Regions from separate parts of the Streptomyces sp. NPDC007945 genome, predicted to be linked through region 1. Evidence: riboswitches for the same ligand, from Rfam matches in the RefSeq annotation. Region 1 holds a riboswitch; each other region holds the start of a gene.

Region 1 (4,165 bases):
GCGGCCTCCATCGCCTCGACGAGCTCGCGGGCCTTGGCCTCTGCCTCGTCGGCGGTCGTGCGGGTGGCGGCCGACTCGTCCAGGCCGAGCGCCTCCCGCAGACCGGGCAGCGCCTGCGTGCCGCCCCAGATCTGGCGGGCGCGGAGGATGGAGAGGACCAGGTTGACCCGCTCGGGGCCGGTGGGCGCGCCGCCGAGGACGTGCAGGCCGTCGCGGATCTGGGCGTCCTTGACCTCGCACAGCCAGCCGTCGACGTGCAGCAGGAAGTCGTCGAAGCCGTCGTCCTCCGGGCGCTCCTGCAGGCCGAGGTCGTGGTCGAGCCTGGCGGCCTGGATGAGGGTCCAGATCTGGGCGCGGATCGCCGGGAGCTTCGCCGGGTCCATGGAGGAGATCTGCGCGTACTCGTCGAGGAGCTGCTCCAGGCGTGCGATGTCGCCGTACGAGTCGGCGCGGGCCATCGGCGGCACGAGGTGGTCGACGAGGGTGGCGTGGACGCGGCGCTTGGCCTGGGTGCCCTCGCCCGGGTCGTTGACGAGGAACGGGTAGACCAGCGGCAGGTCGCCGAGGGCCGCGTCGGGGCCGCAGGCGGCGGACAGGCCGGCGTTCTTGCCCGGCAGCCACTCCAGGTTGCCGTGCTTGCCGAGGTGCACCATCGCGTCGGCGCCGAAGCCGCCGTCCTCCGCGCGGGCCGCGATCCAGCGGTAGGCGGCCAGGTAGTGGTGGGAGGGCGGCAGGTCGGGGTCGTGGTAGATCGCGATCGGGTTCTCGCCGAAGCCGCGCGGCGGCTGGATGAGGACGAGGAGGTTCCCGCGCCGCAGCGCGGCGAGCACGATGTCGCCCTCCGGGTTCCGCGACCGGTCGAGGAACATCTCGCCGGGCGCCGGGCCCCAGTGCTCCTCGACCTTCTCGCGCAGCTCGGCCGGGAGTTCGGCGTACCAGCGCTTGTAGTCGGCGGCCGGGATGCGGACCGGGTTCTTCGCCAGCTGCTCCTCGGTGAGCCAGTCCTGGTCGTGGCCGCCGGCCTCGATGAGGGCGTGGATCAGCTCGTCGCCGTCACCGGAGACCAGGCCCGGGAGGTCGGCCTCGGGCCCGAAGTCGTACCCCTCCTCGATCAGCCGGCGCAGCAGGGCGACGGCGGAGGCGGGGGTGGCGAGGCCGACGGCGTTGCCGATGCGGGAGTGCTTGGTCGGGTACGCGGAGAGGACGAGCGCCAGCCTCTTCTCGGCGTTCGGGATGTGCCGGAGGCGGGCGTGGCGGACGGCGATGCCGGCGACGCGGGCGGCGCGCTCGGCGTCGGCGACGTACGCGGGCAGGCCGTCGGCGTCGATCTCCTTGAAGGAGAACGGGACGGTGATGAGCCGGCCGTCGAACTCGGGGACGGCGACCTGGCTGGCCGCGTCGAGCGGCGACAGTCCCTCGTCGTTCTCCTCCCAGGCGGCGCGCGAACCGGTCAGGCACAGCGCCTGCAGCACCGGCACGTCGAGCGCGGCGAGCGCGCCCGCGTCCCAGGCCTCCTCGTCCCCGCCGGCCTGCGCGGCGGCCGGCTTGGTGCCGCCGGCGGCGAGGACGGTGGTGACGATGGCGTCGGCCCCGCGGAGCCGGGCGAGCAGCTCCTCCTCCGGGGCGCGCAGCGAGGCCACGTACAGCGGGAGGGCGCGGGCCCCGGCGTCCTCGATCGCGTCGCAGAGCGCGCCGACGAAGGCGGTGTTCCCGCTCATGTGGTGGGCGCGGTAGTAGAGCACGGCGACCGTCGGGCCCTCGGTGACGCGGGCGGTGCGCTCCAGCGGGCCCCAGGTGGGGGCGGCGGCGGGGGCCTCGAAGCCGTGGCCGGTGAGGAGGACGGTGTCGGAGAGGAAGCGGGCCAGCTGCTCCAGGTTGGCGGGGCCGCCGTGCGCGAGGTAGGCGTGCGCCTCGGTGGCGACGCCGATCGGCACGGTGGAGGCGGCCATCAGCTGGGCGTCGGGTGCCTGTTCGCCGCTGAGGACGACGACCGGCTTCCCGGTGGCGAGGACCGCGTCGAGGCCCTCCTCCCAGGAGCGGACGCCGCCGAGGAGGCGGACGACGACGAGCTCGGCGCCGTCGAGGAGGCCGGGGAGGTCGGCGAGCGGCAGCCGGGAGGGGTTGGCGAAGCGGTACTCCACCGGCCCTCCGGCCGCACGGGCGCTGAGCAGGTCGGTGTCGGAGTGCGACAGCAGCAGGAGCATGGCGGGGCTCGGGCCTTCCTCGGGGTTGTCCGCGCCCCGGGTGGTCGATGGACGGCAGGAGTTCCTGACTCACCCGTGCCGTCGCCGGTACGGGCTCACAGTGGCGGGACCGCGCCGGAATCTCACCGGGCTTCCTCCCCGGGGTCCTGGGACCCCATGCCGATCTGCATAGTAAAGCGTGCCGTCGGCGGGCCGGAGGGGGCCGGAGAGTCGGCCGGATCACACTCGGCGGCCGCCCGGTTCCCCGTGGGTATGCTCGCCGCCATGCCGCCGACCCCGACCACCCCGCCCGAACCGGGCGAAGCGCCGATAAGGGACCGTGGCGACGCGTGCCCGGGGGCGCTCCGGCTGCACGCCGCCGCCGACGGGCTCCTCGCCCGACTCCGCCTGCCCGCAGGTCGATTGACGTCACGTCAGGTGAGTGTCCTGGCCGACGCGGCGGAGCGGATGGGCGACGGGTGCCTCTCCGTCACCTCGCGCGGCAACGCCGAGCTGCGCGGCCTGCGCGACGGCTGCGGCGCCGGTCTCGCCGCGCTCCTCGCCGACGCGGGCCTGCTGCCCTCCCCCACCCACGAGCGGGTCCGGAACATCGTCGCCTCCCCGGCCGCCGGACTCGACGGACTCGGCCACGCCGACGTGCAGTTGTGGGCCCGCGCCCTGGACGCCGCGCTCTGCGCGGAGCCGCGCGCGGCGGCCCTCTCCGGCCGCTTCCTCTTCGCCCTCGACGACGGCCGCGGCGACGTCGCCGGCCTCGGCGGCGATGTGACCTTGATCGCAGCATCGGACGGCGCCGTGCTCCTGACGGCGGGCACGGAGACCTTCCGCCTGCCCGCCGCGCCCCCGGCCCCGGGCCGCGCCGGAGCCGCGCCCGCCGGCGAGACCGGCACCGCCGCCGGAACCGGAGCGGTCCCCGCCGTCTCCGCCGCCCTCGTCTGCGCGCTCGCCTTCCTGGACACCGCCGAGGCCGCCGGGAACGGGGCCTGGCGACCGCGCGAACTCCCGGCCGGGCAGCGTCCGGACTGGGCCGGTGCCCTGGCCAGGGCGGGGATCGGCGCGGAGCCCGTACCCTCCTTCTCCCCTCCCCCGGCCCCGCTCCCGCCCGCACCCGGCCCGCTCGGCGACCGCGCCCTGCACGTCCTCGCCCCCCTCGGCCGGCTGACCGCCGGCCGGCTGCGGGCGCTCGCCGAGGGCGCGGACGAGGTGCGGCTCACCCCGTGGCGCGGGGTCGTCGTGGTGGGCCCGTCCGCGGACCGGCTCCCCGCGCTCGCCGCGCACGGCCTGGTCACCGACCCGGCCGACCCCCGCACCGGCGTCACCGCCTGCACCGGCGCCCCCGGCTGCGCCAAGTCCCTCGCCGACGTGCGGGCGGACGCGGCGCGCGCGCCGGGCGGGCCGCTGCCCGTGCACTACTCCGGCTGCGAGCGCCGCTGCGGTCATCCGCACGGTGCCCGGATCGAGGTCACCGCCCTCGACCCCGACACGTATCTGCTGGACGGCGTCCCCGTCCCCCGTACCGCCCTGGCCGAGGCCGTCGCGGCGGCCCGTACGAAACCGATGGAGAGCTGAGGATGTACGAGTACGAGAAGGACGGCGCCGAGATCTACCGCCGCTCCTTCGCCACGATCCGCGCCGAGGCCGATCTCGGCGGGCTGCCCGGCGACCTCGCCACGGTCGCCGTCCGCATGATCCACGCCTGCGGCATGACGGACCTCGTCCGGGACATCGCGTACTCCCCCGGGGTCGTCGCGAGCGCCCGCACCGCCCTGCGGGCCGGCGCCCCCATCCTCTGCGACGCGCAGATGGTCGCCTCCGGCGTCACCCGCAAGCGGCTGCCCGCCGACAACGAGGTGCTGTGCGCGCTCTCCGACCCGGCCGTGCCGGCGCTCGCCGCCGAACTGGGCACCACCCGCTCGGCCGCCGCCCTCGAACTGTGGCGGGACCGCCTCGAAGGCTCCGTCGTC
Region 2 (4,165 bases), on a different contig from region 1:
GGTGAGCTTGGCGAGGTCGGCGACGTCCGAGTGGAGGTCGACCTCCTCGACGGTCCAGGTGTTCTTGATGGCGTCCCGGTAGCGCTCGTAGAAGTCGGGGTAGCGCATCGGGCGGAGCGTCAGCTCGAAGCCCGGGTCCAGGAGGTTGTGCGTACGGGTGGTCATCACTGGCAGGCCTCGCAGGACTCGGGGTTCTCCAGGGAGCAGGCGACCGCGTCGGGGTCGGCGACCTGCTGGACGGGGAGGGGGGCGGTGGTGGTCGCGGACGCCTGGGCGGCGCGGGCGATCCTCGTCGCCGGGCGCGAGCGCAGGTAGTACGTGGTCTTCAGGCCGCGCTTCCAGGCGTACGCGTACATCGACGACAGCTTGCCGATGGTCGGCGTCTCCATGAAGAGGTTCAGGGACTGGGACTGGTCGAGGAAGGGCGTGCGGTCCGCGGCCATGTCGATCAGGCCGCGCTGCGGGATCTCCCACGCCGTCCGGTACAGCTCGCGGACCTCGGCCGGCACCCAGGAGAAGCCCTGCACGGAGCCGTTGGACTCGCGCAGCGCCTCGCGGGTCTGCGCGTCCCAGACGCCGAGCCGCTTCAGCTCCTGGACGAGGTACGAGTTGACCTGGAGGAACTCGCCGGAGAGCGTCTCGCGCTTGAAGAGGTTGGAGACCTGCGGCTCGATGCACTCGTAGACGCCGGCGATCGAGGCGATGGTCGCCGTCGGGGCGATGGCGAGGAGGAGGGAGTTGCGCATGCCGACCGCGGCGATCCGCTCGCGCAGCGCCGCCCAGCGCTCCGGCCAGGCGAGCTCGACGTCGTAGTGGTCCGGGTGCAGCACGCCCCGGGCGGTACGGGTCCGCTCCCAGGCCGGCAGCGGGCCGCTGCGCTCCGCGAGGTCCGCGGAGGCCTCGTAGGCCGCCAGCATGATCCGCTCGGCGATCTTCGCGGACAGCGCCTTCGCCTCGGGGGAGTCGAAGGGCAGCCGCAGCTTGAAGAAGACGTCCTGGAGGCCCATCGCGCCCAGGCCCACCGGGCGCCACTCGGCGTTGGACCTCCCGGCCTGCTCGGTCGGGTAGAAGTTGATGTCGACGACCCGGTCGAGGAAGGTGACGGCGGTGCGGACCGTGTCGTCCAGGCGGGCCCAGTCGATGCCCTGGATCTCGGGGTGGACGAAGGCGCCCAGGTTGATCGAGCCGAGGTTGCAGACGGCCGTCTCGCCGTCGTTCGTCACCTCGATGATCTCGGTGCAGAGGTTGGAGGAGTGGACGACCGCGCCGGGCTCGGCGGTCTGGTTGGCCGTCCTGTTCGAGGCGTCCTTGAAGGTCATCCAGCCGTTGCCGGTCTGCGCCAGGGTCCGCATCATCCGGCCGTACAGGTCGCGGGCCGGGATCGTGCGGCGGGCCAGGCCCTTCGCCTCGGCGGCGCGGTAGGCGGCGTCGAACTCCTCGCCCCACAGGTCGACCAGCTCGGGGACGTCGGCGGGGGAGAAGAGCGACCACTCGGCGTCCGCGTTCACCCGGCGCATGAACTCGTCCGGGATCCAGTGGGCGAGGTTCAGGTTGTGGGTGCGGCGGGCGTCCTCGCCGGTGTTGTCGCGGAGCTCCAGGAACTCCTCGATGTCCGCGTGCCAGGTCTCCAGGTAGACGGCGGCGGCGCCCTTGCGGCGGCCGCCCTGGTTCACGGCGGCGACCGAGGCGTCCAGCGTCTTCAGGAAGGGCACGATGCCGTTGGAGTGGCCGTTGGTGCCGCGGATCAGCGAACCGCGCGAGCGGATCCGGGAGTACGACAGGCCGATGCCGCCGGCGTGCTTCGACAGGCGGGCGACCTGGTGGTAGCGGTCGTAGATCGAGTCCAGCTCGTCCTGCGGGGAGTCCAGGAGGTAGCAGGAGGACATCTGCGGGTGACGGGTGCCGGAGTTGAAGAGCGTGGGCGAGGACGGCAGGTAGTCCAGGCGGCTCATCAGGCCGTACAGCGCCGCCACCTCGTCCAGGGCGCGGACGCTGTCGTCCTCGGCGAGGCCCGCGGCGACCCGGAGCATGAAGTGCTGCGGGGTCTCGATGACCTTGCGGGTGATCGGGTGGCGCAGCAGGTAGCGCGAGTACAGGGTCCGCAGGCCGAAGTAGCCGAAGCGGTCGTCGGCGGCCGGGTCGACGAGCGCGTCCAGGCGGTCCGCGTGCAGGGCCGTGAAGGCGGCGGTGCGGTCGGCGATCAGGCCCTCGCGGTGGCCGGTGGCGACCGAGGCCGAGAAGGAGACGGCGCCCTGGGAGACGGCCTCCTCGGCGATGGTGCGGGTGAGCAGGCGGGCGGCGAGCCGGGAGTAGGCGGGGTCCTCGGAGATGAGTCCGGCCGCCGCCTCGGTGGCCAGTTCGCGCAGCTCCGCCTCGTCCGAGCCGGCGTGCCGGCCGCGCAGCGCGGCGGCGGCGACCCGGCCGGGGTCGGTGTCGGCGAGGTCGGCGGTGAGGTCGGTCAGGGTCCGCAGCAGTACGGTCCCGGGGCCGTCGGTCGCGGCGGCCTCGGCAGCTGACGGACCCGCAGGCGCGATGGTCACGTGGGGGCTCTCCCTCGCTCGGCCCGGGTCAGGGCGGCGGGAGGCGGGCGGGCAGGCCTCCGCACGCGCGGAAGCGCCCGCGTCCACCGGCCCATTCCGCGAGGCCCGGACGTCGTCGGCACCCGGAACGGACGGACCGGGCGCACCGTCGGCAGGTCATCGGACTCCCTCCGCACGAAAGCGCACGGAGTACACCGTTGCGGGACAGTTCCGGATTCGCACCGGATTCCCCTGCGGCGACAGCGAGGTCGAGCATACATGTGGGGGGCGCCCCTCTCGGCACCCCCCACATGTTGTGTCCCGTCGTTCAGATGTCCAGGGAGAACGCCCACAGGGGCGAAAGGCCGGGCACCGGGGACCAGTCCCGCTCGGGGACCCGGACGAAGCCCAGGCGGCGGTAGATCCGGTGGGCGGTCGTCATCCGGTCCTGGGTGGAGAGCACCAGCCGGACGCAGCCGTCGAGGGACCGCGCCCGGTCGACGCAGGTCCGCACGAGCGCCTCGCCGACGCCCCGGCCGCGGGCGGGGCGCGCCACCGCGAGGAGCCGGAACTCGGCCTCGCCGGGGCCGGCGATGTCCGCCCACTCCCCGCCGCCAGCCGTGAAGGTGACCGCGCCGAGTACCGTCCCGTCGTGGTCCGCGGCGACCAGCACCTCGGCCTCGGCGGCCCGCCGGGCGACGTCCCGCATCAGCGGGAGGTAGTCGTCGTCCTCCCCGAAGGTGAGGTGCCCGTCGTCGAGGTAGGCGCGGGCGGTGAGCTCGCCGACCTCCTCGTACTCCTCCGGCCGTACGGCCCTGATCGTGAAGTCCATGCCCGCAGTGTGCCGTGCTCAGCCGCCGACGCCCACCGAGTTGTCGGGCGCCCCGTCGCCGACCGGCGGCAGGTCACCGCGCTCCACCGGGCCGTCCGGCCCGGTGGACTTCGGCAGGACGGCGTCGAGTTCGGCGTCGTCGGCCCGGTGGGCCTTCGCGGCGGCCCGCTTCAGCAGGTCGCGGGGGACGGCGAGCGGGGCGGCGACCTCGACGCGCAGGCCGTTCTCGTTGCGCAGGTAGGCGTGCCGGTCGCCGGTGCGGCGGTACCAGCCGTCGCCCTCGGTCTCGCAGCCGTCGCCGTCCGGGGGGCCGGCCACGCACTCCTCGGCGCGGAAGGGCCGCCGTTCGGCGCTGAGCGTGACGCTGCCGCCGTCCTTGTTCACGTACACGATCCGGAAGCCGTCGTCGCCGGCGACGACGGCGGACTGGAGCGCCGGCGCGTAGCCCTCGGCCTCGGTGACGTAGACGTGCTCGACGCGGGTCTGGGCGTACCGGGCGCGGGCCTCCAGGGCGGCGCGGTCGGGGGCGGGCGGGTCGGCGGCCGTCACGGTGCCGCAGCCGGTGAGCGCGGCCAGGCCGACGGCGAGGAGGAGCAGCTGCGGGGGAGTGGTCCGCGGTCGCATGGGGGCCCTTCGGTGGTGGGGACGCGGCAGGCCGCCCGGCCTGGGAGGCGGGCGGCCTGCGGGAGGGGCGGGACGGCTCAGTGGCCGGCGCCGACCTTCGGGAGGGGACGGACGCCGGCGTCGCCGGCGTCGGCCGTGTAGTCCGACGGCGAGGTCTCGTCGACGCCCTCGGGGGCCTTGACGGCCTTGA
Region 3 (4,165 bases), on a different contig from region 1:
TCTGCCGCCGGGCGAGCTGGAGTTGGGGGTCGGGATCCATGGGGAGCCGGGGCGGGAGCGGCGCGGGATGATGACCGCGGGAGAGATCGCCGAGGTCGCCGTCGACGCCGTCCTGGACGACCTGCGGCCCTCGGACCCGGTGCTGCTGCTGGTGAACGGGATGGGCGGGACGCCGCTCCTGGAGCTGTACGGGTTCAACGCGGAGGTGCGGCGCGTGCTGGACGCCCGGCGGGTGCCGGTGGCGCGCACGCTGGTCGGGAACTACGTGACCTCGCTCGACATGGCGGGCTGCTCGGTCACCCTGTGCGCCGCCGACGAGGAGCTGCTGCGGTTGTGGGACGCGCCGGTGGCCACGCCCGCGCTGCGCTGGGGACGGTGAGCCGGTGACGAGCACGGAGGCGTACGGCGCCGCTTTCGCGGTGCGGTGGATGGAGGGCGTCGCGGCGGCCGTGGCCCGGGAGGCCGGACGGCTCACCGACCTGGACGCGGCGATCGGCGACGCGGACCACGGGGCCAATCTGAAGCGGGGGTTCGCCGCCGTGGCCGACGCGCTGGCGAAGGAGCCGCCCGCGACCCCGGGCGCGGTCCTCGTCACCGCCGGCGGGCTGCTGATCGCGACCGTGGGCGGGGCATCGGGGCCGTTGTACGGGACGTTGCTGCGGCGCGCCGGGAAGGCGCTCGGCGAGGCCGGCGAGGTGTCGCGGGCGGAGCTGGCGGACGCGCTGGCGGCCGGGGTCGCGGCGGTCGGGCAGCTGGGCGGGGCGGTCCCGGGCGACAAGACGATGCTGGACGCGCTGACCCCGGCCGCGGAGTCGCTGCGCGAGTCGTTCGCGGCCGCGCGGTCCGCGGCGGAGGCGGGCGCGCTCGCGACGGTGCCGCTGCGCGCCCGGAAGGGCCGGGCCGGCTATCTCGGTGAACGCTCGGTCGGACACCAGGATCCGGGGGCGACATCGTCGGCTCTGCTGTTCGCGGCCCTGGAGGAGGTGGCGGCCGGATGAGCGGGGACAGGGTCGGGATCGTGCTCGTCTCGCACAGCGCGGCCGTCGCCGACGCCGTCGCGGAGCTGGCCCGCGGGCTCGCGGGCGGCGGTGACCTGGCGCCGGTGGCGGCGGCCGGCGGCCTCCCCGGCGGCGGCCTGGGTACGAGCTCCGCGCTGATCACCGCGGCGGCGAAGGCCGTCGACGCGGGCGCCGGCGTGGCGCTCCTGGTGGACCTGGGCAGCGCGGTCCTGACGGTGAAGGCGCTCCTCGCGGAGGGCGACGAACTCCCGGCGGGGGCCCGGCTCGTGGACGCCCCCTTCGTCGAGGGCGCGGTGGCCGCCCTGGTGACGGCGAGCGCGGGCGGCGACCTCGACGCGGTCGCCGCCGCGGCCTCGGAGGCGTACGGCTACCGCAAGACCTGAGCGCCCGGCGCCGACCGGCTGGGGCCGTCGGGGCGTGCGGGGAGGGGCCGAGCGGGGGCGGCGGGGTCGGTGCTCCGGAGCGCGAGTGACCGACCCCGCATTGTGATGAAGCAGGTCAACACACTAATGTCACAGGGCCTTGGTGTTCGGGAAACCGGTGCAGTACCGGTGCGGCCCTCGCCACTGTGATCGGGAGGTCCGGCTCCATCCCCTCGGGGAAGCCACTGCTCCGCCGCGGGAGACCGTCGCGGGGTGGGAAGGCGGAGTCGGGCGGCACTACCGTCAGCCAGGAGACCGGCCAGGGCGCGTTGTCCATCCACGAGGTGCTGGAGAGGGTCTCCCGATCATGCATATCGCCGAGGGGTATCTACCCCCCGTCCACGCGGCCGCCTGGGGCGTCGCGTCGGCTCCGTTCGTCGTCCACGGCGTCCGCGCGCTCACCCGCGAGGTGCGCGCCAACCCCGAGTCCACCCTGCTGCTCGGTGCCGCGGGTGCCTTCACGTTCGTCCTGTCCGCCCTCAAACTGCCCTCGGTGACGGGCAGTTGCTCCCACCCGACGGGCACGGGGCTCGGCGCCATCCTGTTCCGGCCGCCGATCATGGCGGTGCTCGGCACGATCACCCTGCTGTTCCAGGCGCTGCTGCTCGCCCACGGCGGGCTGACCACGCTCGGCGCCAACGTCTTCTCCATGGCGATCGTCGGCCCGTGGGCCGGATACGGCACGTACCTGCTGGTCAGGCGGTTCGGGGCGCCGCTGATGGTGGCGGTGTTCGCCGGCGCGTTCGTCGCCGACCTCTCCACCTACTGCGTGACCAGCGTCCAGCTGGCCCTCGCCTTCCCCGACCCGGGCAGCGGCGTCGCGGGGTCGCTCGCCAAGTTCGGCGGGATCTTCGCGGTGACGCAGATCCCGCTCGCGGTGAGCGAGGGGCTGCTGACCGTCCTGGTGATGCGGCTGCTCACCCAGTCCAGCAAGGGCGACCTGCTGCGGCTCGGCGTGCTCGCCGCGTCGAAGCCGGCGGAGCGGCGCGAGGAGGCGGCGGCGTGATGAGCAGGAACGCGAAGATCAACGGTCTGCTGCTCCTGCTGGTCGCGGCGCTGGCCGTGCTGCCGCTGGCGCTGGGGCTCGGCGACCACAAGGAGGAACCCTTCACCGGTGCCGACGCCGAGGCGGAGACGGCGATCACGGAGATCGAGCCGGACTACGAGCCGTGGTTCTCGCCACTGTACGAACCGCCGTCCGGTGAGATCGAGTCGGCGCTGTTCGCGCTCCAGGCGGCGCTCGGCGCCGGCGTCCTCGCCTACTACTTCGGGCTGCGGCGCGGACGGCGGCAGGGCGAGGAGCGGGCGGCGGCCCGGAGCGGCGGCGGCGCGCCCGCCACGGGCGCGGAGAAGGACGCGTAGCCGCCGATGCTGCCGATCGACGCGGCGGCGCACAGCAGCCGCTGGCGCCGCCGCCATCCGGCGGAGAAGGCCGTCCTCGGGTTCGGCCTGACCCTGTGCGCGGTGTGCCTGCCGCCCTGGCCGGGGGCTCCCCTGGTCGCGGCGGCCACTCTCGCCGTGCTGCTCGGGCCGGCCGGTGTGCCGGGCCGGCAGCTGTGGCGGGCGTTCCGGATCCCGCTGGGCTTCTGCGTCACCGGTGCCGTTCCGCTGCTGTTCTCGGTGGGCGGGTCCGGCGGTCTCGTCGCCTGGGCGCCGGACGGCCCGGCGCACGCGGGGGAACTGCTGCTGCGGACGGCCTCGGCCTCGCTGGGCGTGCTGCTCTTCGCCTTCACCACCCCGGTGTCGGACGTGCTGCCGCGGCTCGTGCGCGCCGGGGTGCCGGCTCCGGTGGTGGACGTGGCCCTGGTGATGTACCGGATCGTGTTCCTGCTGCTCGACGCGCAGGGCAAGGTGCGCCAGGCGCAGGCCGCGCGGCTCGGGGCGACGACCCGGGCCGCGGTGTGGCGCTCGCTGGCGGGGCTCGGCGCGACCTCCTTCGTGCGGGCCTTCGACCGGGCGCAGCGGCTCCAGAGCGGACTCGCCGGGCGCGGTTACGACGGCACCCTGCGGGTCCTGCTGCCCGAGGCGCCCGTCTCCCGCCCGTTCCTCGCGGCGACGGGCGGCCTCCTCGCGGGGCTCGTCGCCCTCACCCTCGTCCTGGAAGGACTCCTGCCATGACGGCCCCCACCCCGGTCGTGGAGTTGGTCCGCGCGGGTTTCGCGTACGAGGACGGACCCGCCGTCCTCACCGACGTCGGCTTCGCCGTGCACGAGGGGCGGGCGGTGGCGCTGCTCGGGCGCAACGGCGGGGGGAAGACGACGCTGCTGCGGCTGCTGAGCGGCGGGCTGCGGTGCGGGAGCGGGGCGCTGCTCCTGGACGGCGCGGAGGTGGCGTACGACCGGAAGGGCCTGACCCGGCTGCGGAGCTCCGTGCAGCTGGTGGTGCAGGACCCGGACGACCAGCTCTTCGCCGCGTCGGTGGCGCAGGACGTGTCCTTCGGGCCGATGAACCTGGGGCTGCCGGAGCGCGAGGTGCGGCTGCGGGTGGCCGAGGCGCTGGAGGCGCTGGACATCACGGCGCTCGCGGACCGGCCGACGCACCTGCTGTCGTACGGGCAGCGGAAGCGGGCGGCGATCGCGGGCGCGGTGGCCATGCGCCCCCGGGTGCTGATCATGGACGAGCCGACGGCGGGCCTGGACCCGCACGGCCAGGAACGGCTCCTGGAGACCCTGGAGCGGCTGCGGGCGGCGGGCACGACGGTGGTCATGGCGACGCACGACGTGG
Region 4 (4,165 bases), on a different contig from region 1:
CGGCGGTCAGCAGGGCGGTCACGGAGAGGAGGACGAGACGGGTCCGCGCCACGGACACGCCGAGGGTCGCCGCCGCGTCCTCGCCGAACGCGAAGGCGTCGAGGGTACGGGCGTGTCCGCCGCACACGAGGAGCGCGCCGGCGAGCACGGCCGCGCACGCCGCGACGTCGGTCCAGTCCGCCCCGCTGAGCGAGCCCAGCAGCCAGAAGAGGACGCCGCGGGTGGTCTCGGCGTCGGCGGCGGTCATCACGACGAAGGAGGTCAGGGCGGAGAAGAGCTGCATGGCCGCGACCCCCGCGAGGACGACGCGGTCCGTCGACCCGCCCAGGGTGTGGCTCAGCAGCAGGACCAGGGCGAAGGAGCAGACCGCGCCCAGGAAGGCGCCGCCGGTGACGGAGACCAGGCCGCCGCCGGCGCCGAGGACGACCACCGCGACCGCTCCGGTCGACGCGCCGGAGGAGACGCCGAGGACGAACGGGTCGGCGAGCGGATTGCGCAGCAGCGACTGCATCACCGCCCCGCAGACGGCGAGTCCGGCCCCGCACACGGCCGCGAGGAGGGTGCGGGGCAGCCGCAGCTCCCAGACGATGCCCTCGCGGATCGCGCTCAGGCCGGACGGTTCCCCGCCGAGGTGCGCGGCGACGACGGACCAGGCGTCGGCGACTCGGATGTCGGCCGGGCCGAGGGTGACGGCGAGCGCGACCGAGAGGCAGAGGAGGGCGGTCCCGGCGGCCCCGGCGAGCGGCGTGAGCGCGCGGGAGGACCGTGCCGGGGTCACGTGGCGAGCCCGTGCGCGCGCAGGGCGGCGGCCAGCTGCTCGATGCCTTCCACGGTGCGGATGGTGGGGTTCATGGCCTGGCCGCTGAGGATCACGTACCGCTTCTTCCTGACCGCGGTCATGTTCCGGGTGACCGGGTGCGACTCCAGGAACTCGATCTTCTTGGCGGCGCTCTCGGCCGACTGCGCCTGGCGGGTCAGGTCGGCGATGACCAGCACGTCGGGGTCGCGGTCCACGACCGTCTCCCAGTTGATCTGGGGCCACTCCTCCTTGGTGTCGTCGAAGACGTTCTTCACGCCGAGCGTCCCGCTGATGATCCCGGGCGCGCCGCAGCAGCCGGCCATGTAGGGCCCCTGCGAGTCGGAGAACCAGTACAGGACGGACGCGCCGCCGAAGTCGGCGCCGGCCTTGGCCTTCGCCACCCGGGCGCGGAGCTCCGCGACGAGCTTCTCGCCGCGCTCCGGAACGCCGAAGATCCTCGCCAGGTCGCGGACCTCGCCGTACACGGCGTCCATCGTGAGGGGCTCGGTCCGCACGCCGTCGCCGTCCCCGCCGTTGTCCTTGCCGACGCAGTCGGCAGGGGAGAGGTACGTGGGGACGCCGAGCTTCGTGAACCGCTCGCGGGGCGCCACACCGCCCTTGCCCAGGGTGTAGAGGAAGGAGGCGCTGACGAAGTCGGGTTCGGCGTCGAGGACCTTCTCGAACGACGGGTAGCGCTCGGCGAGCCGTGGCACGGACGCGTTCGCCTTCTCCAGGCCCTTGAGCACGGGGTCCGTCCAGGTGGCGGTGCCCGCCATCCGGTCGGCGAGGCCGAGGGAGAGCAGGATCTCGGCCGATCCCTGGTCGAGGGCGACGGCCCGGCGCGGCGGGGCGGCGACCTCGACGCGCTGTCCGCAGTTGTCGAGGCGGACGGGGTACCCGGCGGAGTCCGACCCCTTCGCTCCGGACGGGCCGGGCGAGGCCGTCCCGCCGGCGCCGCAGCCGGCGAGGAGCACGGCACCGGCCAGGAGCGGCGCGGCGGCCCGGGCGCGGCGGGAGCGGAAGGGACGGAGGGAACGGAGCGAACGGGAAGGCCGGGGTGTGCGGGCGGGAGGTGCGAAGGGCACGGGAAGGGTCCTCTGCGTCACGGCTCATGCGCGGAGCCTGATGTACGGTGCTTCCCGGACGCCGTACGATCGCCGCCCGGGCCGCCAGCAGGTCTTCGGACTCGGGGTCGTCCGGACGGAACGCCTTCCCAGACCCCCTCGGGGCCCAGTGGCCGATGTCCCGCCCGTCACCCTCACCGCTGCGCGTCAGTTCCGGATTCCCACCGGATTCCCTGACCCGTGCGCGTACCGCGTGGATACGTGCAGAGGTTCGACTGGCCTCGGCAAACTACCACGGCCCGATCTTGCTCCCCTCGGCGGACTACCCGCGCGCGGCGCCGCCCGCGTCCGCGCCCGCCGGGGTCCCGGCGGCCGACGCGTCGAGTTCGGCGGGCAGGTCGCGGACGCCGAGGCGCAGGTGCTCGACGTGGTGCAGCGCCTGGTCGAGGAGTTCGGCGACGTGGTTGTCGTAGAGGGCGTAGACGATCGAGCGGCCGTGGCGCTCGCCGGTCACCAGGCCGAGGTTGCGCAGCAGGCGCAGTTGGTGGGAGCAGGCGGAGGGCTCCATGCCGACGGCCGTCGCCAACTCGCCGACCGACGAAGGGCCTTCGCGCAGGCGCGCCAGGATGTACAGCCGCGAGGGCGTGGCGAGGGCCTGGAGCGTCGCGGCGACGTCGGTGGCGCCGACCGCGTCGAGGCGTTCGCGCGTGGTGCTGGTGGCAATCGGTCCGTGGCCCATGGGACCATGATACGGACGACACCTGAAGACCTATTCATGTGTTCCTGTATGGTGGGCCTGTCGTCCCGCCGGCCCCCGTGAAGGGTTGCTTCGCCATGTCCTCCGTCCTGCAGAGCCCCGGGCCGCCCACCCCCGTCGCCCCCTCGCCCGCGGACCGCGTACCGCCCCGCCGACGCACCCGCCTCCTGGCACTGCCCGAGGTCCGCTGGGCGCTCGCCGCCCTGCTGTGCTTCCTCGCCGCGCTCCCGGCGTACCTGCTGGACGCCCCGGCCTGGTTGTGGGGCCCGCTGTTCGCGGCCACGTACGCCACCGGCGGCTGGGAGCCCGGCTGGGAGGGCCTGAAGGCGCTCAGGGAGCGGACCCTCGACGTGGACCTCCTGATGGTGGTGGCCGCGCTCGGCGCCGCCGCCATCGGTCAGATCCTCGACGGCGCGCTGCTCATCGTCATCTTCGCCACCTCCGGCGCGCTGGAGGCCGTCGCCACCGCCCGGACCGCGGACTCCGTGCGCGGTCTGCTCGACTTGGCACCGGAGACGGCGACGCGGATCGCGGCCGACGGCACGGAGGAGGTCGTCCCGGCCGGCTCCCTCGCCGTCGGCGACCTCGTCCTCGTCCGGCCCGGCGAGCGGATCGGCGCCGACGGCCGGGTCCTGGACGGCGCGAGCGACGTCGACCAGGCCACCATCACCGGCGAACCGCTGCCCGCGGCCAAGCGGCCCGGCGACGAGGTCTTCGCCGGCACCCTGAACGGCTCCGGCGCCCTGCGCGTGCGGGTCGAACGCGACCCGTCGGAATCGGTGATCGCCCGGATCGTCGCGATGGTCGAGGAGGCCGCCGAGACCAAGGCGCCGACCCAACTCTTCATCGAGAAGGTCGAACAGCGCTACAGCCTCGCCATGGTCGCCGTCACCCTGCTGGTCTTCACGGTCCCGCTGCTGCTCGGCTCCGACCTCCGGTCCACCCTGCTCCGGGCCATGACCTTCATGATCGTCGCCTCACCGTGCGCCGTCGTCCTCGCCACCATGCCCCCGCTCCTCTCCGCCATGGCCAACGCCGGCCGCCACGGCGTCCTGGTGAAGTCGGCCGTGGTCATGGAACGCCTCGGGCAGATCGACGCGGTGGCCCTGGACAAGACCGGCACCCTCACCGAAGGCACCCCCCGCGTCACCGGCGTCCACCCCCTGGCGGGCGCCGGCCTCGACGCCGACGGCGTCCTCGGTGCCGCCGCGGCGGCCGAGCACCCGAGCGAGCACCCCCTCGCCCGCGCCGTCGTCGAAGCGGCCCGCGCGCGTGGCCTCGAGACGCCGCCGGCCGAGGGCTTCGCCTCCACCCCCGGCACGGGCGTCAGCGCCACCGTGGACGGCCGCGTCGTCGCCGTCGGCAGCCCCGCCCGCCTCCTCGACGACCCCGCGCACCCGGCCGCCGTCCTCGCCGACGGCCTGGAGGCGGAGGGACACACCGCCGTCGTGGTCACCGTCGACGGGCTCCCGGTCGGAGTCCTCGGCATCGCCGACCGGCTCCGCCCCGAGGCCGCCACCGCCACCCGCGCCCTCGCCGAACTGA

The links. Region 1 has a riboswitch for cobalamin ahead of cobN (cobaltochelatase subunit CobN). Riboswitches for the same ligand answer to the same signal wherever they lie in the genome.
Region 2: another riboswitch for cobalamin. It lies ahead of ACFZCF_RS07500 (ribonucleoside-diphosphate reductase subunit alpha); the one in region 1 lies ahead of cobN (cobaltochelatase subunit CobN).
Region 3: another riboswitch for cobalamin. It lies ahead of ACFZCF_RS19320 (energy-coupling factor ABC transporter permease); the one in region 1 lies ahead of cobN (cobaltochelatase subunit CobN).
Region 4: another riboswitch for cobalamin. It lies ahead of ACFZCF_RS19210 (ABC transporter substrate-binding protein); the one in region 1 lies ahead of cobN (cobaltochelatase subunit CobN).

What each region holds. Positions count from the first base shown of each region.
Region 1 is NZ_JBIBJV010000003.1:415,385-419,549, reverse strand. It holds gene cobN (cobaltochelatase subunit CobN) at 1-2,204, opposite strand, end outside; cobalamin riboswitch at 2,244-2,369, opposite strand; gene ACFZCF_RS12685 (cobalamin biosynthesis protein CobG) at 2,457-3,770, shown strand; gene ACFZCF_RS12680 (precorrin-8X methylmutase) at 3,773-4,165, shown strand, end outside.
Region 2 is NZ_JBIBJV010000002.1:486,762-490,926, reverse strand. It holds gene ACFZCF_RS07505 (ribonucleotide-diphosphate reductase subunit beta) at 1-165, opposite strand, end outside; gene ACFZCF_RS07500 (ribonucleoside-diphosphate reductase subunit alpha) at 165-2,540, opposite strand; cobalamin riboswitch at 2,673-2,813, opposite strand; gene ACFZCF_RS07495 (GNAT family N-acetyltransferase) at 2,848-3,351, opposite strand; gene ACFZCF_RS07490 (hypothetical protein) at 3,370-3,975, opposite strand; gene mctP (monocarboxylate uptake permease MctP) at 4,053-4,165, opposite strand, start outside.
Region 3 is NZ_JBIBJV010000005.1:508,389-512,553, forward strand. It holds gene dhaK (dihydroxyacetone kinase subunit DhaK) at 1-379, shown strand, start outside; gene dhaL (dihydroxyacetone kinase subunit DhaL) at 429-998, shown strand; gene ACFZCF_RS19315 (PTS-dependent dihydroxyacetone kinase phosphotransferase subunit DhaM) at 995-1,402, shown strand; cobalamin riboswitch at 1,498-1,720, shown strand; gene ACFZCF_RS19320 (energy-coupling factor ABC transporter permease) at 1,749-2,447, shown strand; gene ACFZCF_RS19325 (energy-coupling factor ABC transporter substrate-binding protein) at 2,447-2,803, shown strand; gene cbiQ (cobalt ECF transporter T component CbiQ) at 2,810-3,559, shown strand; gene ACFZCF_RS19335 (ATP-binding cassette domain-containing protein) at 3,556-4,165, shown strand, end outside.
Region 4 is NZ_JBIBJV010000005.1:478,254-482,418, reverse strand. It holds gene ACFZCF_RS19215 (FecCD family ABC transporter permease) at 1-778, opposite strand, end outside; gene ACFZCF_RS19210 (ABC transporter substrate-binding protein) at 775-1,785, opposite strand; cobalamin riboswitch at 1,974-2,098, opposite strand; gene ACFZCF_RS19205 (ArsR/SmtB family transcription factor) at 2,186-2,602, opposite strand; gene ACFZCF_RS19200 (heavy metal translocating P-type ATPase) at 2,698-4,165, shown strand, end outside.